4 regions of the Kitasatospora sp. NPDC127111 genome follow, and region 1 is predicted to be linked to each of the others. Evidence: riboswitches for the same ligand, from Rfam matches in the RefSeq annotation. Region 1 holds a riboswitch; each other region holds the start of a gene.
What was found. A riboswitch is a leader RNA that binds a small molecule or an ion and turns the genes downstream of it on or off. The one in region 1 is predicted to bind cyclic di-AMP.
Positions count from the first base shown of each region.

Region 2: another riboswitch for cyclic di-AMP. It lies ahead of ACFVHB_RS31440 (NlpC/P60 family protein); the one in region 1 lies ahead of ACFVHB_RS20985 (transglycosylase family protein).
Region 3: another riboswitch for cyclic di-AMP. It lies ahead of ACFVHB_RS17640 (peptidoglycan DD-metalloendopeptidase family protein); the one in region 1 lies ahead of ACFVHB_RS20985 (transglycosylase family protein).
Region 4: another riboswitch for cyclic di-AMP. It lies ahead of ACFVHB_RS20430 (M23 family metallopeptidase); the one in region 1 lies ahead of ACFVHB_RS20985 (transglycosylase family protein).

Region 1 is NZ_JBHXTG010000033.1:62,496-67,270, forward strand. Features, by position in the region: gene ACFVHB_RS20975 (LacI family DNA-binding transcriptional regulator) at 1-958, shown strand, start outside; gene ACFVHB_RS20980 (hypothetical protein) at 1,017-1,217, opposite strand; gene ACFVHB_RS20985 (transglycosylase family protein) at 1,397-2,653, opposite strand; cyclic di-AMP (ydaO/yuaA leader) riboswitch at 2,640-2,840, opposite strand; gene ACFVHB_RS20990 (hypothetical protein) at 4,096-4,775, opposite strand, start outside.
Region 2 is NZ_JBHXTG010000069.1:9,022-13,796, reverse strand. Features, by position in the region: gene ACFVHB_RS31445 (NlpC/P60 family protein) at 144-1,187, shown strand; cyclic di-AMP (ydaO/yuaA leader) riboswitch at 1,514-1,667, shown strand; gene ACFVHB_RS31440 (NlpC/P60 family protein) at 1,678-2,817, shown strand; gene ACFVHB_RS31435 (NlpC/P60 family protein) at 3,043-4,107, shown strand; gene ACFVHB_RS31430 (hypothetical protein) at 4,188-4,775, shown strand, end outside.
Region 3 is NZ_JBHXTG010000025.1:56,497-61,271, forward strand. Features, by position in the region: gene ACFVHB_RS17635 (APC family permease) at 1-1,036, opposite strand, end outside; gene ACFVHB_RS17640 (peptidoglycan DD-metalloendopeptidase family protein) at 1,506-2,540, opposite strand; cyclic di-AMP (ydaO/yuaA leader) riboswitch at 2,544-2,703, opposite strand; gene ACFVHB_RS17645 (MFS transporter) at 3,014-4,564, shown strand; gene purB (adenylosuccinate lyase) at 4,578-4,775, opposite strand, start outside.
Region 4 is NZ_JBHXTG010000032.1:21,711-26,485, forward strand. Features, by position in the region: gene ACFVHB_RS20420 (GNAT family N-acetyltransferase) at 1-364, opposite strand, end outside; gene ACFVHB_RS20425 (hypothetical protein) at 407-1,279, shown strand; gene ACFVHB_RS20430 (M23 family metallopeptidase) at 1,341-2,195, opposite strand; cyclic di-AMP (ydaO/yuaA leader) riboswitch at 2,208-2,366, opposite strand; gene ACFVHB_RS20435 (YiaA/YiaB family inner membrane protein) at 2,611-2,901, shown strand; gene ACFVHB_RS20440 (alpha/beta fold hydrolase) at 3,029-3,856, shown strand; gene ACFVHB_RS20445 (TetR/AcrR family transcriptional regulator) at 3,974-4,543, shown strand; tRNA gene ACFVHB_RS20450 (tRNA-Ile) at 4,632-4,705, opposite strand.

The DNA of each region.
Region 1 (4,775 bases):
CCGCGTGCTCAACGGCAAGGCGAACGTCTCCGCCGCCACCCGGCAGACCGTGCTGGCGGCGCTGGACGTGCTCGGCTACGAGCGTCCGACCCGGCTGCGCCAGCGCAGTGCGGGCCTGATCGGGCTGATCACCCCCGAGCTGAGCAACCCGATCTTCCCGGCCCTGGCGCAGGTGATCGAGCAGGTGCTGAGCCGGCACGGCTTCACGCCGGTGCTCTGCACCCAGACGCCCGGCGGCTCCACCGAGGACGAACTGGTGGAGATGCTGGTCGACCGGGGTGTGGCGGGCATCGTCTTCGTCTCCGGTCTGCACGCCGACACCACCGCCGACCACGACCGGTACGCCCGGCTGACCGGCCGGCAGGTGCCGTTCGTGCTGATCAACGGCTTCAGCGAGAAGATCGACGCGCCGTTCATCTCGCCGGACGACCGGTCGGCGATGTGGATGGCCGTCCAGCACCTCGCCGAGCTCGGTCACGAGCGGATCGGCCTGGCCGTCGGCCAGCGCCGGTACGTGCCGGTGCTGCGCAAGATCGAGGGCTTCACCGCGGCCATGCGCGAGGTGCTCGGCAAGACGCGGGAGGAGGCCGAGGCGCTGGTCCACCACACGCTGTTCAGCGTGGAGGGCGGGCACGCGGCGGCCGGCGCGCTGCTGGACAAGGGCTGCACGGCGATCGTCTGCGGCAGCGACATGATGGCGCTCGGCGCGATCCGGGCGGTGCGCCAGCGCGGCCTGAGCGTCCCGCAGGACGTCTCGGTGGTCGGCTTCGACGACTCGCCGCTGATCGCGTTCACCGAGCCGCCGCTGACCACCATCCGCCAGCCGGTCGAGGCGATGGCCACCGCGGCCGTCGACGCCCTGCTGGAGGAGGTCGGCGGGAACGCCGCCCAGCGCGGGGAGTTCATGTTCCAGCCGGAGCTGGTGATGCGCGGTTCCACGGGCGCCTGCGCCCGCTGAACGACCACGACCGGGGCCCGGAGAGCGGATTGCTCTCCGGGCCCCGGTCGTGTGCGTCTCAGCCCTCCTGGGCGGCCGGGCGGTGCGGGTCGAGCCGCTGCCCGTCGGCGGCCTCGCCGGTCGTGGTCTCGGTGCGCCGGCCCCGGGCCAGGTAGTCGCGCAGGACCAGCTCGACGGCGTCCTGGGGGTTCTTGGTACCGGAGAGCATCATCACGTCGATGGCGAGATTGGCGTCGAGCGTGACGGTGATCTGGGCCATGGGGACTCCTTCTCGGGTGCGAAGCAGCAGGATGCCCGCTGCGCGCCGATTTGACCATGACCGGACCGCCCGCCGGTGTGCGCCGTGGCCCGGCGTGCGGGCAGGCCGGAGCCCCCGGGGAGAGCGACCAGACGCTCCCCGGGGGCTCCGGCGCACCGGTGCGCGCCCGGCGGGTGGGGTCAGACCCGGCCGGCGAAGTCCGGCGCGAAGTTGGCGATGGTCTGGACCCGCACGCCCGCGCTCGGGTTGGCGGCCTCGACGTACTTGCCGTCGCCGGTGTAGAGCGCGACGTGGTAGACGCCGGAGTCCTGGCCGTTGTTGGACCAGAACAGCAGGTCGCCCGGCTTGAGGGCGTCCAGCGAGACGTGGGTGCTGGCGGCGGCCTGGTCGGCGGCGACGCGCGGGACGGAGACGCCCGCGGCGCGCAGCGCGGCCTGGGTCAGGCCGGAGCAGTCCCAGCCGCCGTTGCCGGTGCCGCCGTAGACGTACGCCTGGCCGACCTTCGACAGGGCGAAGGACACCGCGGCGGCCATGCTGCCGGTGGCGGCCTGGGCGGGCGCCTCGGCCTGCGCCTGGGCGGCGGGCTTGGCGGCCTGGGTCTGCGCGGCCGGCTTGGCGGCGGTGGAGCCCTGGCCGGAGCCGCGGTTGAACCAGTCGAACTGCTGGTCCGACTTCTGCTCCGCGGTGCCCTGGGCGCGGTCGCCGAGGTGCAGGTGCTGGCCCGGGTAGATGACGTCGGCGCCCTGGGTCAGGACGTCGCGGTTGAGCTCGTAGAGCTTCTCCCAGCCGCCCTGGACGTGGTGCTTGTCGGCGATGGCGGAGAGCCAGTCGCCCTCGGCGACGGTGTAGTCGGCCCAGTTCCGGTCCTTGTCCTGCCAGTTCTGGGACCAGGTGCCCTTGGCGGAGTCGGCGGACGGGGCCTGGGCGGCCTTCGGCGCGGCCTGGGCGGGCGCCTGGGCGGCGGGCTTGGCGGCCGGGGCCGCGGCCGGGGCCGGCGTCTGGGCGGCCGGCTTGGCGGCGGTGTCGACGGCGGCCGGGGTGCCGCCCTTGGTCAGGCCGGCCTGGACCGAGCAGACCGGCCAGGCGCCGGGGCCCTGGACCGCGAGCACCTTCTCGGCGATCGCGATCTGCTGGTCCTTGGTGGCGAGGTCGGCGCGGGCCGCGTACGCGGTGCCGCCGAACTCGGCCCAGGTGCTGTTGGTGAACTGCAGGCCGCCGTAGAAGCCGTTGCCGGTGTTGATGCTCCAGTTGCCGCTGCTCTCGCACTGGGCGACCTTGTCCCAGGTGGCGACCGAGGCGGCGGAGGCGGTGGTGGTGGTCAGGCAGGGGATGGTGAGGCCGATACCCGCGACTCCGAGCGCGGCGATGGCGCGGCGGGTACGGCTGGACAGGCGGGTGCCGTTGGTGGGCAGCATGAAGATGCGGTCCTCTCCCACGCCTGCGAGGTGAGCTGTCGGATTCGGGCTGGAGTTGCCCGGCCGCGCTGTGGACGCGGCTTCACCCCTAGCCCTGAACCGGTACGCGGACCGGTCCGGGGCGACTTACCTGTGGTTCCCCCGCTCCTGCCGTGGTGCGTTTCTGCGCTGCCAGCGCACCCGACGGCAGGACTCGGCGTTGCGGATGAACTGGGTCCGTGTGGCCACGAACGGGGAGCACGTTAAGCAGACTCAAGTTCAAACCGCAAACATGTGTGACGCTCGTCACGGTTTGCGAACGGCCTGGCGGAGTGCTGTCCATCATGATCAGAAATGACCGATTTCGCGCAACGCCCTTGGGGGCCAACGCACCTGCGTGTGCTTCAGGGGGCCGGGACCGACGCGGCCGTCCGGGGGGAGGGCTGCGCGACGACGGCCAGGGACGAGGAGCCGGCCGCCGGTCGCGAGGCCGCCGGGGCCGGCGGAACGCATCGCCGGGCAAAACCTGGCAGAGCGGACATCCCGCCCGAAGGATCCCGAACTCCCGTAAGACACCGCACAATGCCGCGCTGGCTCGCCGTCGGCGCGGTCTTCGCGGCGCTCCGCGGTCGGCTGGGGCGCCCGGCCCGCAGGGCGCCGTGCGGATCAGCGACGAGCTGGTGCTCGACACCGACACCGACACCGACACCGCCGTCGCCTCGCCTCCCTGCTGGTCGAGCCCGGCGGCACGCTGCTCTTCGCCGCCGACCGCGCCCACACCCTCGCCTCGGCCGGCAACGTCGAGATCCGCGGCTGCCTGGCCCTCGCCCCCGACGGCGCCGCCGTGCACACCGTGCGGTTCCCGTCCGTCGACGAGAAGCGGTTCCAGGGCGACGGCATGAAGGCGGCCGACACCGACGTCGGCCTCTGGGGCACGGCGCCGGCTATCCGCGGCTGGACGGCGCCGTCCGCACCGCCCGGAACCGCCCGGAACCGCGCGGCCGGCGAGCTGCTCCGGCGACACCACCGTCAGCCCGGCCGCCCCGCCCGCCGGTTGGCGACCGGGCGACGAACTGGCCGTCACCCCGACCGCCCCCGACCGGCCCGCCGAACGATGGCGGCTCCTCCACCCGCTACGACCCGGCCGTCGTCCGGTCCGTCAGCGGATCCACCGTCACCCCGGAGGCGCCGCCCGGGTACGCCCACCCGCGGGTCTCCGCCGGAGGGGGCGTCACCGTCGGCGCCGAGGCACTCAACCCGACCCGCGACGTCCGGGTCGAGGGCGGCGCCGAGGGCCGCGCCCCCGTCCACATCACCGGCTCCCGGCACGCCGACGCCCGGCACGCCGCCCTGCGCCGGGTCGGCCCGCGCGCCGGGACGAAGGAGAGCGGGAAGCCCCGCCGGGCGGTAGGGCCCGCGGACGGCGCGAAGGGGCCCGGAACGGATGCGTTCCGGGCCCCTTCGGACGGTCTGGTGCGGCTCCGCTACTGGGCGGCGTGCCGCCCGCCGCCGGACTCGCCGGCGCCCTCCTCGGCGGCGGCCTCCTCGGCCTGCGCCCCGGGGTCGACGGCCGGCAGCACGGCCAGGTAGGTGGAGGCGATCAGCTGGCCCACGGCCGGGTACGCGCCCAGCGGCGCGGCCGACGGGCAGCCGCTCTCCTCGGCGGCGGTGGCGAGCAGCTCGGAGTCGGCCTCGGGGCCGATCACCAGCGGGGCCAGCGCCGGGTTCTGGGAGCCCATCTCCTTGAGGTGGGCGACGGCGTCGGCCACCGAGCCGGGCACGTCGAGCGCGGCGGCGACGACCGGCACGGCGAGCCGGGCGGCCAGCAGCATGCCGGTGATGCCGGCGGCGTCGGCCGCGTCCTGGCCGCCGACGGTGGTGAGCACGACGCCGTCCGCGGCCGTGGCGATGGCGAACAGGCGGGCGCGGTCGGCCCGGGCCAGCCCGGCCTCGGAGAGGCGGACGTGGACGGCCTCGGCCAGCAGCGGGTGCGGGCCCAGCGCGTCGGTCACCAGCGCGCCGTACTCGGCGGCGAGCTCGTGCAGCCCGGCCAGGAAGCCGTGCGGTCCGGGGACCAGCGGGACCACGACCGGCGCGGGCAGGCCGGCCTCGGCGGCGTGCGCGAGCAGCTCGGCGACGGTGTGCTCGTCACCGGCGGAGGCGC
Region 2 (4,775 bases), on a different contig from region 1:
CCGTGAAGTCATGGCGTCGGGCTGGAGTTCACGCCATCGGGGGAGTGGCGGAAAGCCTGGATCTTCACTAGGGTCTGGCGTCAAACCTATTTTCCGGATTCTCACCCGATCGGGTGAGTCCGTTGGAAGAAGGAGCCGGTCCCTTGGCCTCCCACCGCCGTCCCAAGCAGCCGAGCCGCGCGCGGGTCTCCGTGCTCACCGCTGCCGCTGCGACCGCGGTCGCCCTCTCCGCCCAGGTCGCCGCGCACGCCGCACCGAGTCCGTCCCCCAAGAAGGACGACGTGAAGGCGCAGATCGACCAGCTGCAGGAAGAGGCGGAGCAGGCGACCGAGAAGTACAACGGCGCCAAGGAGCGGGCGGACCAGCTGCGCAAGCAGGCGGACCAACTGCAGGACCAGGTGGCCCGCGGCCAGGACCAGATGACCCAGCTTCAGGGCGGGCTGGCGGCGGTGGCCGGCGAGCAGTACCGCAGCGGCGGCATCGACCCGTCCGTCCAGCTGATGCTCTCCTCCGACCCGTCCGGCTACCTGGACAAGGCCTCCAGCGTCCAGCAGGCCAGCTCCAGCCAGACCGAGGCGCTCAAGGGCCTCCAGGACCAGCAGCGCCGGCTGGACCAGCAGAAGGCCGAGGCGGCCGCCATCCTGGCCTCGCTGGACAGCACCACCAAGGACCTGAACCAGGCCAAGGCGGACGTCAACAAGAAGCTCAAGGAGGCCCAGGACCTGCTGAACTCGCTCAGCGCGGCCGACCGGGCCGCCCTGCGCGCCCAGCAGCAGCAGGAGGACCGGGCCTCGCGCGGCTCCGAGCGGGCCGACCTGGGCAGCCTGCCGCAGGCCGGCGGCTACGCCGGTGCGGCCGTGTCCAACGCGATGAGCAAGCAGGGCTCGCCGTACGTCTGGGGCGCCACCGGCCCGAGCACCTTCGACTGCTCCGGCCTGATGGTCTGGGCGTACGGGAAGGCCGGCATCTCGCTGCCGCGCACCTCGCAGGCGCAGGGCAACGTCGGCGCCCGGGTGCCCTCGCTCGCCGAGGCCCAGCCCGGCGACCTGATCATCTACCGCAGCGACCGCAGCCACGTCGGGATGTACATCGGCAACGGCATGGTGGTGCACGCGCCGCACACCGGTGACGTGGTCAAGGTGATGAAGGCCGACGCGATGCCGATCAACACCATCCGCCGGGTCTGACGGACCGACACGCCCGCGGGCCGCGTCCCGGCCCTGTGATCCGCGCCACCCCGGAGCCGGGGTGGCGCCGGCGTGTCCGGCGGCAGGGTGACAAGCGATCAGCTCCGCGTACGGCACCGATCACGCCCGGTCATATTCACAAATGAACTTGGTTATTCTTCCGTCTTTTTTCTGACAAGGATTTGAACGGATCACGGTTCTGTTACTAGGGTCGTGCCTCGAACCACCGCACAGTCGATCACCCAGCCCGGGTGGCGGCGGTGGTTTACCGCCGAGTTCGTGAAGCAGCGGGACGGGTCGCACGACCTGTCGGACGGGGAGCCCAGCAGTCGGGGGCGCTGTGGAGCGGAGCCGGGGAACCACGTTCCTCCGGGGTGAATCGGCGCCAGGTCGGCCGGTGGAACGGCCGGTGAGGCGTCGTAGGGCAGCTTCCGGCCCGAACCCGTCAGCTCACCCGGTAGGCGGGCGTTGGAAGAAGGAGTCCGCCTTCGTGGCGTCCCATCGTCGTCCCAAGCCTGCCGGCCGCGCCAAGGTCTCGATCCTGACCGGCGTCGCCGCCGCCGCCGTCGCCCTCTCCGCGCAGTCCGGTGCCCACGCCGACCCGACGCCGACCAAGGACCAGGTCAAGGAGCAGGTCGACCAGCTCAACGAGCAGGCCGAGCAGGCGACCGAGAAGTACAACGGCGCCCAGGCCAAGCAGCAGGAGCTGCAGAAGCAGGTCGGCCAGCTGCAGGACAAGGTGGCCCGCCAGCAGGCCGCGGTCACCGACGCGCAGGGCGGCCTCGCCGAGATCGCCGGCGAGCAGTACCGCACCGGCGGCATATCGTCGACCGTCCAGCTGATGCTCTCGTCCAGCCCGGACAACTTCCTCAACCAGGCCGGGGCCCTGACCCAGGCGAGCAGCACCCAGTCCGGCGCGCTGAAGGAGCTCCAGGAGCAGCAGCGCAGGCTCGACCAGGACCGCAACGAGGCCCAGGCCAAGCTCGGCGAGCTGGAGGCCACCACCCAGCAGCTGAAGGCCTCCAAGGAGGAGGTCCAGGCCAAGCTGGCCAAGGCCCAGGAGCTGCTCAACACGCTGACCGAGCAGGAGCGCCAGGCGATGCGCGCGGCCGAGGAGAAGGCCGCCGCCGAGGCGAAGGCGAAGGCGGACGCCGCCGCCAAGGCCGCGGCCACCGCGAAGGCGGACGCCGACCGCGCCTCGCGCGACAGCGGCCGCACCGACCTCAGCGGCAGTTCGCAGGCGTCCACGCCGGCCCCCAAGCCGGTCGCCGCGGGCAGCTCGCGCGGCGCCGCCGCGCTGTCCATCGCGGCCACCAAGGTCGGCAGCCCGTACGTCTACGGCGCCGCGGGCCCGAACTCCTTCGACTGCTCGGGCCTGATGGTCTGGGCGTTCAACCAGGTCGACGTGTCGCTGCCGCGCACCTCCCAGGAGCAGGCGGGTGCCGGCACCCGGATCGGCTCGGACATCTCCCAGGCCCAGCCCGGCGACCTGCTGATCTTCTACAGCGACGCCCACCACGTCGGGATCTACGCGGGCAACGGCCAGGTGCTGCACGCTCCCAAGCCGGGTGCGTCGGTCCGCTACGAGGCCGTCTCCAACATGCCGCTGGCCTCCATCGTGCGGGTCTGATCCCCGCTCGGGCGCTCACGGGCCCGGTCTCCCTCGCGGGAGGCCGGGCCTGCGGCTTTTCCGGCGGCTCGGGCTGATGTCCGATTGGTGGGCGAATATTCGGGTTGGGAGGGGTTTGGACTCGCTCGCCCGGACTCGCTAACGTCTGCCACCGGACTCCCGCTGGAGAGCCGCCCGCCCCGGTGCGGCGGCGGGGCCGGGCCGCAGGATTGGAGCCGCCGTCGCATGGCCGTGCACCGCCGTTCCCCGCTGTCAGGTGCGCACGCTCTCGCCCGTGCGCTGGTGCTCACCGCGGCGGCCACCACCGTCCTGGGCATGGCGGCCGGCGGCACCGCCCAGGCCGCCCCCGGCGCGCCGGACGCGCCGTCGAACCGCAAGGACGTCAAGGCCCAGGTCGAGCAGCTCTACGACGAGGCCGAGCAGGCCTCCGAGAAGTACAACGCGGCGCTCGACGCCCAGCAGCGGCTGCAGCACGAGACCGGCACCCTGCAGCAGCAGGTCGCCGTCGCCCAGGACGAGCTCAACCAGCTGCGCGGCGACCTCGCCACCGTGGCCGGCGCCGAATACCGCGGCGGCGGCCTGGCCCGGACCGTCCAGCTGATGCTCTCCACCGACCCCGAGGGCTACCTCTCCAGGGCCCGCTCCCTCGACCAGGAGGCCGAGCGGCAGAACGACACCCTGCACGAGGTGGTGGCCCGTCAGCGCCGGCTCGACCAGCGCCGGGCCGAGACCTCCGTCAAACTCGCCGAACTGGACCAGACCCGCCGCGCGCTCGCCGAGGGCAAGCAGCAGATCCAGCAGCGGCTGGCCGCGGCGCAGAAGCTGCTCAACAGCCTGGACGCCGGCGAGCGGGCCCGGATGACCGCCCAGGACGCCCGCGAGGCCGAGCAGCGCGCCACCCGCGGCACCGACCGGCTCGACCTGGGCACCACTCCGCCCGCCTCCGAACGCGGCGCCGCCGCCCTGGCCGCCGCCGTGAAGATGATCGGCGCGCCCTACGTGTACGGATCCACCGGGCCCCGTGCGTTCGACTGCTCCGGTCTGATGTACTGGAGCTGGCGGCAGGCCGGAGTGACCCTGCCGCGCACCTCGCAGGCCCAGGCGTACGCCGGCCAGCGGGTCAGCCTCTCCGACGCGCGACCGGGAGACCTGGTGATCTTCTACCGGGACATGCACCACGTCGGCATGTACGCCGGCGGCGGGGTGATCGTGCACGCCCCCTACCCGGGCGCCAAGGTGCGGTACGAGAGCGTCAACGCCATGCCGGTCGCCGGGGTGATCCGGCTCTGAGTCGCCCCGGACTCATCCCGCCTCCCGCCGGCGCGCCCCCGGCCCGGCGGCCGGACGGTGACCCCGGGGTCCGCCGCTGCGTGCTGTCCCGGCGCGGCGCGCTGCTGCTCGCCGCCGGCGGGCTGGCCCAGCTCTCGCTGCCCGGCGCCGCGCCGGCCGCGCCCGCCGCGGCGGTGGCGGACCACCGGGCCGAGGTGGCCGCGCTGCTGGCCGCGCGGGCCCGGGCCCTGGCCGCCGGGCCGCCCGCACTGCCGCTGGCCGAGGCCGGCTACCGGAACCTGGTGCTCGGCCCCGGCGGTGCGCCCGACCGGCTCACCGCCACCGCCGAGCTGACCGTCCAGGTGGCCGGCTACGACGCGTACCCGGTGGTGTACCCACGCCGGCTGGCGCTGCGGCGCACCGACGGGGGCTGGCAGGTCGAGCGGGAGGAGAGCACGGGCGGCCCGCCGCCGCTGTGGGACCTCGGCACCGTCACGACCGTGCGCGGCGACCACTCCCTGGTGCTCGGCGTGGCCGGCGGGCCGGACCCTTCGGCGCTCGCCGCCGCCGCCGACCGTGCCGTGCCGGCGGTCGGCGCGGTCTGGGGCGAGCACTGGGCCGGGCGGCTGCTGCTCCAACTGCCCGCCACCGAGCAGCAGTTCGCCCGCCTGCTGGAGGCCGACACGGCG
Region 3 (4,775 bases), on a different contig from region 1:
CGGCGCACTGATGGAAGGCCATCGCGCAGGCGAACGAGCCGGTGACCACCAGCCACTGGAACACCTTCACCGCCCAGGCCCCGAGGTGCGCGCCCAGCGGGTCGAAGAACAGGCTGTTGCCGTCCTTGCCGGGCACCAGCCCGTTGGCGACGTCCACCGCGTGCCCGACCCCGTTGCCGGCCACGATCATCCACGAGACGAAGACGTAGAACAGGCCCACGCCGACCACCGAGATCAGCGTCGCCCGCGGCACCACCCGCTTCGGGTCGCGGGACTCCTCGCCGTACATCGCGGTGGACTCGAAGCCCACCCAGGACCAGAAGGCGAAGAACAGCCCCAGCCCGGCCGCCGCCGCGCCCGAACCGCCCACCCCGCGGAAGGCGTTGAGCGGGTTGACGGCCTCGCCGGCGAAGCCGTCCGGCCCGCCCCCGCTGAACAGCACCGCGAGCGACACCGCGCTCAGCACGGTGATCTCCAGCACCAGCGCTATTCCCAGCACCCTGGCGGTCAGGTGCAGGTCGAACCAGGCCATCACCGCGATCGCCAGCAGCCCGAACAGCGCGTACCAGCCCCAGGCCAGGTCCACGCCCAGCTGCGAACTCACCAGCCCGCGCAGCGAGTACGCGAAGAAGCCGATGATCGAGGCCTCGAACACGATGTACGCGAGCACCGCCAGCAGCCCGGCGGCCATCCCGGCCACCCGGCCGAGCCCGTGCGAGATGTAGCCGTAGAACGCGCCGGCCGCGGTGATGTGCCGGGCCATCGCGACGTACCCCACCGAGAAGACGGTGAGCACCACGGTGGCGAAGACGTACGCGGCGGGCGCGCCGACGCCGTTGCCCTGGCCGACGATGATCGGCAGGTTGCCGGTCATCGCCGTGATCGGCGCGGCGGTGGCGATCGCCATGAAGACCACGCCCACCAGCCCCACCGAGTCGGCCTTCAGCCGGTTGACCACGTCGGTGCCCCCACCGCCCTGGCCGCCGCCCCCGGCTCTGCCGTCCCCGCCCACCGCGTCCCCGCTCTGGATGGCCATCCGGCCTCCTTCACCTGCCGTGCCTGTGCCGCCCGCCGGTCCGGTCGGGCGATGACTGCCCGACAGCATCGGGGCACGGCGAACCGGCCCGCAACGGACAGGTAGTCAAGCAACATCAGCAGGAAGTTGACGCTCTGTTCGGTTCGTGACCCACCGCGTCCGAACGAAAACCGCCCCGGACCGGCCGGGGGTCCGGGCTCCGCCACCCCGCCGGGGGGCACGGAAGCGACGGCGGCCGGCTCCGCGGAACGACGGCGGCCGGCCTCCAGGAACGACAGCGGCCGGCCTCCGGGAACGACAGCGGCCGGCCCGGCCCGCGAAGTGCTTCGCGAGCCGGGCCGGCCTGCCTGGGCGTGTCCCGCGCCCGTGTTCCGCCGAAGGTGCGTCGATCACCCGGTCGAGCGGTCACCCGACATGACCATCCCGGGAGGTCGTTCGCCCCGCACCCGGCGGGAGTCTGGACCCGGCGTCAGAGGGAGACGCCGTGCGCCCGGAGGTAGGCGATCGGGTCGATGTCCGAGCCGTACTCCGAGCCGGTGCGGATCTCGAAGTGCAGGTGCGGGCCGGTCACGTTGCCGGTCGCACCGGAGAGGCCGATCTGCTGGCCGACGGTGACGGTCTGGCCGACCGTGACGCCGATCGAGGACAGGTGCGCGTACTGGGCGTACTTGCCGTCGGCGAGCTTGATCTCGACCTCGTTGCCGTAGGCGCCGCCGTTGCCGGCCTTCACCACGGTGCCGGCCGCGACGGCGCGCAGCGGGGTGCCGGTGGAGGCGACGAAGTCGACGCCGGTGTGGTGGCCGGAGGCCCACATCGAACCGGCGACGCCGTAGGCGGTGCCCATCTTCGGGTTGGCCAGCGGGGCGACGTAGCCGGAGGTGGAGGCGACGGCGGCCGGGGCCGGGGTGGCGGCCGGAGCGGCCGGCTTCGCGGCCGGAGCGGCCGGCTTGGCGGCCGGGGCCTGCGCGGGCTTGGCGGCCTGGACCGGCTTCGGCGCCGGGGCGGCCGGCTTCGCGGAGTCGTTCGAGGCCTGCGGCTTGGCGGCCGGGGCGGCCGGCTTGGCGGCCTCGGCGGCCGGAGCGGCGGCGGCCTTGGTGCCCAGCGCCAGCTTCTGGCCCGGGAAGATCAGGTTCGGGTTGGCGCCGACGACCGAGCGGTTGTGGTCGTACAGCGCGTGCCAGCCACCCTCGACGTTCTTCGCGGCGGCGATCTTCGACAGGGAGTCCCCGCTGACGACCTTGTAGCTCTCCTCGACCGGGGCGGCGGCCGGCTTGGCGGCCTCAGCGGCCGGAGCGGCCGGAGCGGCGGCGGCCGGAGCGGCGTCGACGCTGGTGGCGCCGGTCCAGGTGCTGGTCTGCGCGGGCTTCGCGGCCGGGGCGGTGTGGGCCTGGGCGGTGATGGTGGTCACCAGCGGGAGGGCGAACGCGGCGCCGGTGACGGCGGTGGCGATGCCGATGCGGGCGGCGCGGGGCAGGGAAACGCGACGGCGAGCGTGAGCGGGCATGGAAGATTTCCTCTCCGACGCCTGCGAGGTGAGCTGTCGGGTTCGGGCTGGAGTTGCCCGGCCGCATGCGCGGCTTCACCCCAAGCCGGACCGCGAATTCCGGTCCGGCGACTTACCTTTGGGTCCCCCGCTCCTGCCGTACAGAGTTCAGTTCGTACCACCGGGCAGCGGCAGGACTAGGCGTTCCACCCGGTGGCCACCCGGGCTGACGCCGGGCGGTCGCTGAACTAAAACCCATCCGTCCGGGTGAAGCAATGTCGATCTCTTGAACCCGCAACAAAGCCCCGGAAGGCCGTGACGCTCCGGATGATCGGCTGCACAGTACGTGCACAATCGATTAACCGCGCGCCACTGATCCGCGACACTCCGCCTATTTCGGTTTCCCTCCGCATGCGTTCGCCCACGGAAAGCCATCCGCCGACACGCCCCCGGTGAGCCTTGTCACGTGGCGCCCGGGGGCGGACGATCGGGCCGTGGCCACCCCCGAGGCCGGCACCCTGCGCCTGGGCACCGCGCAGGGCCGCTGGGTACTACTGGCGACGGTGCTCGGATCCAGCATGGCGTTGCTCGACGGCACCGTGGTCAACGTCGCCCTGCCCCGGATCGGCGAGGACCTCGGCGCCGAGCTCGCCGCCCTGCAATGGACGCTGAACGCCTATCTGCTCACCCTGGCCGGGCTGATCCTGCTCGGCGGCGCGCTCGGCGACCGCTACGGCCGGCGAAAGATCTTTCTGCTCGGCGTGGTCTGGTTCGCCGCCGCCTCGGCGGCCTGCGCCGCCGCGCCCACCATCGAGGTGCTGGTCGCCGCCCGCGCGGTGCAGGGCGTCGGCGGGGCGCTGCTGACCCCCGGATCGCTGGCGATGCTCCAGGCGGTGTTCCACCCGGACGACCGCTCGGCGGCGGTCGGCCTCTGGTCCGGCCTCGGCGGGGTGGCGGCCGCGGTCGGCCCCTTCCTCGGCGGCTGGCTGGTGGACGGCCCGGGCTGGCGGTGGATCTTCCTGCTGAACGTCCCGCTGGCCGCACTGGTGGTCGTGGTGGCCTCCCGCCACGTCCCGGAGAGCCGCGACGAGAGCGCGACCGGCCGGTTCGACGTGCGCGGCGCGGTCCTGGCCGCGCTGGCGCTCGGTTCGATCACCTACGCCCTCACCGCCGCCGGTGACGGACTGTCCGCCCGGGTCTGGGTGACCGGTGCGGCCGGGCTGCTGCTCGGCGCGGCCTTCGTCGCGGTCGAGCGCCGCACCCCGGAGCCGATGCTGCCGCTGGGCCTCTTCTCCTCCCGGCTGTTCACCGCGGTGAACCTCGTCACCCTCTGCGTCTACGCGGCCTTCAGTGGCGTCTTCTTCCTGCTGGTCGTGCAGCTGCAGATCGTCTCCGGCTTCTCCCCGCTGGTCTCCGGGCTGGCCCTGGTGCCGATCACCGTGCTGATGCTGGCGCTGTCCGCCCGGGCCGGCCGGCTGGGCAAGCGGATCGGCCCGCGGCTGCCGCTCACCGTGGGCCCGCTGCTCTGCGCGGCCGGCGTGCTGCTGATGCTGCGGATCGGCCCCGACGCCTCGTACTGGACGGACGTGCTGCCGGCCGTCACCGTGATGGGCTGCGGGATGGTGCTGCTGGTGGCGCCGCTCACCGCGACGGTGCTGGCGGCGGTGGAGGTGCGGCACGCGGGCATCGCCAGCGGGGTGAACAACGCCGCCGCCCGCGCGGCCGGCCTGCTGGCGGTCGCCGCGCTGCCCGCGCTGGCCGGCCTCAGCGGTGACGACTACCGGGTGCCCGCCGCGGTGGACTCCGCCTTCCGGACCGCGATGCTGATCTGCGCCGGGCTGCTCGTCACCGGCGGGCTGACCGCGTTCGCCACCGTCCGCGGCAACGTCCTGACGGCCGAGGACCACCCGGTCGCCGAGCCGGACTGCCGCTACGCCTGCGGCACCAACGCCCCGCCGCTGGACCCCGGCCACCTCACCACCGACGGCGCCTCCGGCCGGACGACGGAGGGCCCCGCCACCGGAACGGCGGCGGGGCCCTCGTAGAGCCGGTCGAGCGTCAGAGGATGTCGCCCGGGGCGTACTTGGCCGCCTCCGGGTAGGCGGCGGCGACGGCCTCGACCCGGCGGACCACCTCGGCGACCTGGGCACCGGCCGCACCGGTGAAGGAGAGCTTGTCGGCCAGCAGCGCGTCCAGCGCGGCCCGGTCCAGCGGGATCCGCTCGTCGTTGGCGAGGCGGTCCAGCAGCTCGTTCTC
Region 4 (4,775 bases), on a different contig from region 1:
GTGCGGTGATCTCGCCCGCGTAGCCGTTGCCCCAGGTGTCGGGGCGCAGGGCGTAGCCGAGGGAGGCGGAGCCCCGGCCGCCGAGGGTGAGGGCGGCGTTGCCGATCGGGGTGGCGTCGGCCGGGTCGTCCGCGTCGGCGCGCCGGGTCACGGCGAGCCGGTAGACCGTCCGTTCCTCGCGGAGCGCCTCCTCCAGGTACTGCTCGATCTGGTCCGCGCAGTCCTCCCGGTCGCGCGGTTCGAAGGGCAGGTAGCGGGTGGCCTCCGGGTCGCCGAAGATCGCGTGCAGCGCGTCGACGTCGCCCGGGGTGTGCTGGAACTCGCGGATGGCCAGGCGGGGGCCGGTGAGTCGGACGGGGACCATGTCAGCCGACCCTACCCGGGCTTTGCGGTTACCGTACGTGACATGAACGATGAAGACCTGCGGCTCGCCCCGCGCACCAAGGCCGCCGAACTGCTCGCCTGGGCGGAGGCCGAGGGCCGGGCGCCGGTGGCCGCGGAGCCGCTGCGGGCGGTGCTGGCGCTGCTGGAGCTGGGCGAGGGCAGGATGCGCGACGGCTGGCCGGAGCTGACCTCGGACGCGGTGGAGCAGTTGCTGTACGAGCGGCTCCACCTGTACGTGCAGCCCGCGCCGGAGCAGGACCCGCTGGCGTACGGCGAGGCGGTGCGGCTGCTGATCGACCACCAGCGGGCGGTGAAGCGGCTGAACGCCAAGCGGCAGGAGCGGCTGCACGCCGAGGCCGAGTGGCAGGGCGAGGTGGCGGCCGGGCTGCTGCGCCGGGCCGATCTGGTGACCTGGCCCCGGCTGTACGCGCTGCTGCTGCACGCGCACGGCGTGGACGTCGCGGACGCGGCGGCGGTGCGGGAGTGGCTGACGGCGTTCCGGGAGCTGTCCGGGGAGGAACGGCGGGCCGGGTTCGAGGCGCTGGCGGAGGCGGGCTGGCTGGACGAGCTCGACGAGGAGGGCTGGGGTCCGGCCCGGACGCTGAGCGTGGGGATGGCCACCGACGGGGCCCGGCGGCTGCTGGAGCAGGGGCTGATGCGGCGCAGCTACCGCAACCTGGCGGAGCTGACGGCGCTGGGCCGGCCGATGCCGGACGAGCTGGCCGGGGATTTCGGCGCGTTCGAGGAGGCGGCGGCCGAGGCGGCGCTGGACCTGTGCGGGGCGTGGACGGTGCCGGGGCTGCCGAGGATGCTGCTGGCGGAGTTCCCGGACCTGGCGCCGGAGCCGGGCCAGGAGGAGATCGACGCGTACCTGGCGCAGCTGCCGCCGGAGTGAGCGTCGCGGCCCCGGCCGCCGAGCCCCTCGCGGAGGGTGACGGCCGGGGCCGGGCGGGCTGTCAGGGGGTGATGCCGCGCTGCTCGAACCAGGTCTCCGGGTCGACCGGGGCGCCGCCGCCGGGGCGCACCTCCAGGTGCAGGTGCGGGCCGGTGACGTTGCCGGTGGCGCCGACCTTGCCGAGCTGCTGGCCGGGGACGACCTTGCCGGAGCCCTTGATGATCGAGGAGAGGTGGCAGTACCAGATCTCGGTGCCGTCGGGCAGCGTCTCGACGATCCGGTAGCCGTAGGAGCCCGCCCAGCCGGCCGAGGTGATGGTGCCCTGGCCGACCGCGTACACCGGGGTGCCGGTGTCGGCGGCGAAGTCGAGACCGGTGTGCAGGTGGGCCCAGTAGGAGGCGCTCTGGCCGTAGTGGGCGGAGAGGTTGTAGTCGCGCACCGGCAGGTTGAGGGCGGCGAGCTTGGCCTTCTCGGCCTCCTCGGCGGCGCGCTTGGCCTCCTGCTGCTGGGCGGCGCGCTTGGCCTCGGCCTCCTTGGCGGCCTGGAGGCGGGCGGTCTCCTCGGCGGCGGTGCGCTGGCTGTCGGCCTGCTGCTGGATCCGGGCGGCGAGCGCGAGGCCGGGGTCGGCGGAGAGGGCGACCGGGGCCTCGTCGGGGGCCTCGACGGCGGGCGCGGCGGCCGGGGTCGCGGAGGCGAAGCCGGTGGCGCCGAGGGTGGCGGCGACGGCGGTGACGCCGAGCAGCGGCGCGGTCCCGCGGGTCTGACGCGGCATCCGGTGCCGGTTGGTCTCGGTGGCCTGCGGGGCGGCCTCGTCGGCGGGCCCGCCGGGCCCGGCACCGTACACGGGCCAGGGTTCGAGCAGCTGGGTGCCGGCTGCGGAGCCGGGCAGGTGTGCCGGAGAGTGCGTCGACGCCACGGAGGCGCGCTCCTTTCCTTCCTTCGCGCCTACCGGGTTAGCTGACGGGTTCGGAGCAGGAAGGTCTCCTACGGCTGGGCCTGGGCCCGGCCGATTCACCCCAAGGAACGTGGTTCCCCGGCTCCCTGGCCTGCCCGGAGGCCGGCCGGCGGGATTAGGCGACGGCGCACGGTGCCGTCTGGGTACGGCGTTGCGGACCGCGCTGCGTTATCAAACGTTAATCCTAGGAGCCCCTGATTCCAAGCCGTCCGTCCGGGACGAGCGGGGCCAGCACGGACCTTACGCGACCCGATGGGCGTTTTGGGGCGATTGACGACAACTCACACTACCGAACGTGATGGGACGTCAACGAACGACCGTCGTTCTGAGTACTCCTACTCATGTGCGGCCCGGCTGGCGCGACCATCCTGGCGCCATGAACGCACCGATGCAGTCACGCACCACGGCCGCGTACTTCGTCCAGGCCGTGCTCTCCTTCGCGATCTCGGGCACCGCCCTCGCGGTCGGGATCGCCTACCTCCCGGTGGGCGGCTGGACCCGGGCCTTCCTCGGGATCGGCCTGCTCTACACCGTCACCTCCTCGTTCACCCTGGCCAAGGTGATCCGCGACCGGCAGGAGACCAGCGAGATCGTCACCCGGGTCGACCAGGCCCGGCTGGAGAAGCTGCTGACCGAGCACGACCCGTTCAAGGTGGACGGCGTCTGACCGGCCGCCCGGACCGGGGCCGCCTTCAGCTTCTGCCAATAGCTTGACGGCTAAGGCTATTAGCCTTAGCTTTGTGGGTGTCGGCAGCACCGCCGACACCCGAGCCCGGCGGACCCAGGAGGCCCCCATGTCCGGCACCACCGCCCCCACCACCCAGTACCTCGACGTCACCGGCGGCCGGCTCGCCTACGACGACACCGAGCAGGGCGAGGGCGTCCCCGTCGTCCTGCTCCCCGGGATGCTGGACAGCCGGGCCGCCTACCGGCACCTGCGCCCGCTGCTGACCGCGGCCGGCCGCCGGGTGATCACCATGGACCTGCGCGGCTTCGGCGAGTCCTCGATCGTCTGGGACGACTACTCGCCGGCCGCGATCGCCACCGACGTCCTCGCCCTGCTCGACCACCTCGGCATCGAGCGCGCCGTCCTGGCCGGCAACTCGTACACCGGCGCCACCGTGGTCAAGGCCGCCGGGGACGCCCCCGAGCGGGTCGCCGGGATCGTCCTGCTGGACGCCTTCGTGGAGAACCTGCCGCCGACCGCCCTGCAGCGCGCGATGTTCGCCGTGATGGGCACGCTGCTGGTGCACTCGCCCGCGTTCTGGGGCCTCTACCACCGCAGGATGGCCTACCCGACCGCCAAGCCGGCCGACCTCGACGCGTACGTGGACGGGCTGGTCGCCGCGATGCGCACGCCCGGGCGCAGGACCGCGACCCGCGGCTACGTCCGCGGTGACTCCGCGCCCGCCGGCTGGACCGCGGCCGTGCGCTGCCCGGCCCTGGTCGTGATGGGCGGCAAGGACCCCGACTTCCCCCGGCCGGAGCTGGTCGCCGACCGGCAGGCCGCCGCGCTGCGCGCCCGCAAGGTGATGATCGAGGGAGCGGGCCACTACCCGATGGCCGACCACCCGCGGGCCACCGCCGACGCGCTGCTGACGTTCCTCGCCGAGCTGGCCTGAACCCCGCCCGCGCACCGGCCGCCCACGCACCACCCACGCGCCGGCCCACGCCCACCCACCGGCCCACGCGCCGGCCACGCGCCGCCGCCACCGCCGCCGCAACCACGGAGAACCCCCATGCCCCGCGTAGGACTCACCCCCGAGCAGGTCGTCGGCCACGCCCTCGCCCTCATCGACGAGCAGGGCCCCGAGGCCCTCACCCTGGCCGCCGTCGCCGCGCGGGCCGGAGTGGCCACTCCCTCGCTGTACAAGCACGTGAGCGGCGGGCTGGCCGAACTGCGCCGGCTGGTCGCCGTCCGGGTCACCGAGGAGCTCGCCGACCGGCTCGCCGGGGCCGCCCTCGGCCGCGGCGGGGACGACGCCGTCGCCGCCGTGCTGCGCGCCTACCACGGCTACGCCACCGAGTACCCGCACCGCTACAACGCGCTCCCCCAGGCCCCGCAGCCGGACGACGAGCTCACCCGGGCGGCGACCCGGCTGGTCGGCGTGATCATCGCGGTGCTGCGCGCGTACGGCCTCGACGGGTCGGAGGCGATCCACGCCGCCCGCGCGGTCCGCTCGGTGGCGCACGGCTTCGCCTCGCTCTCCATCGGCGGCGCCTTCCAGCTCGCGGAGGACCTCGGCGACACCCAGGACCGGCTGATCACCGTCCTCACCCACGGTCTCCGCGACTGGCCGGGGGCGTAGCACCGGGAGCGGGGGGCCGGGGCGCGTGGAACGCGGCCGGACATGCGGAAGGGCCCGGAGCGTGATCGCTCCGGGCCCTTCGACGCGGTGGGCCTAACAGGACTTGAACCTGTGGCCTCTTCCTTATCAGGGAAGCGCTCTAACCGTCTGAGCTATAGGCCCGCGTCGACAGCACAGTCTACTCGACCGCGGGACCAGGTCCCGACGCGGAGGACCGGCGCCCCGGGACCGG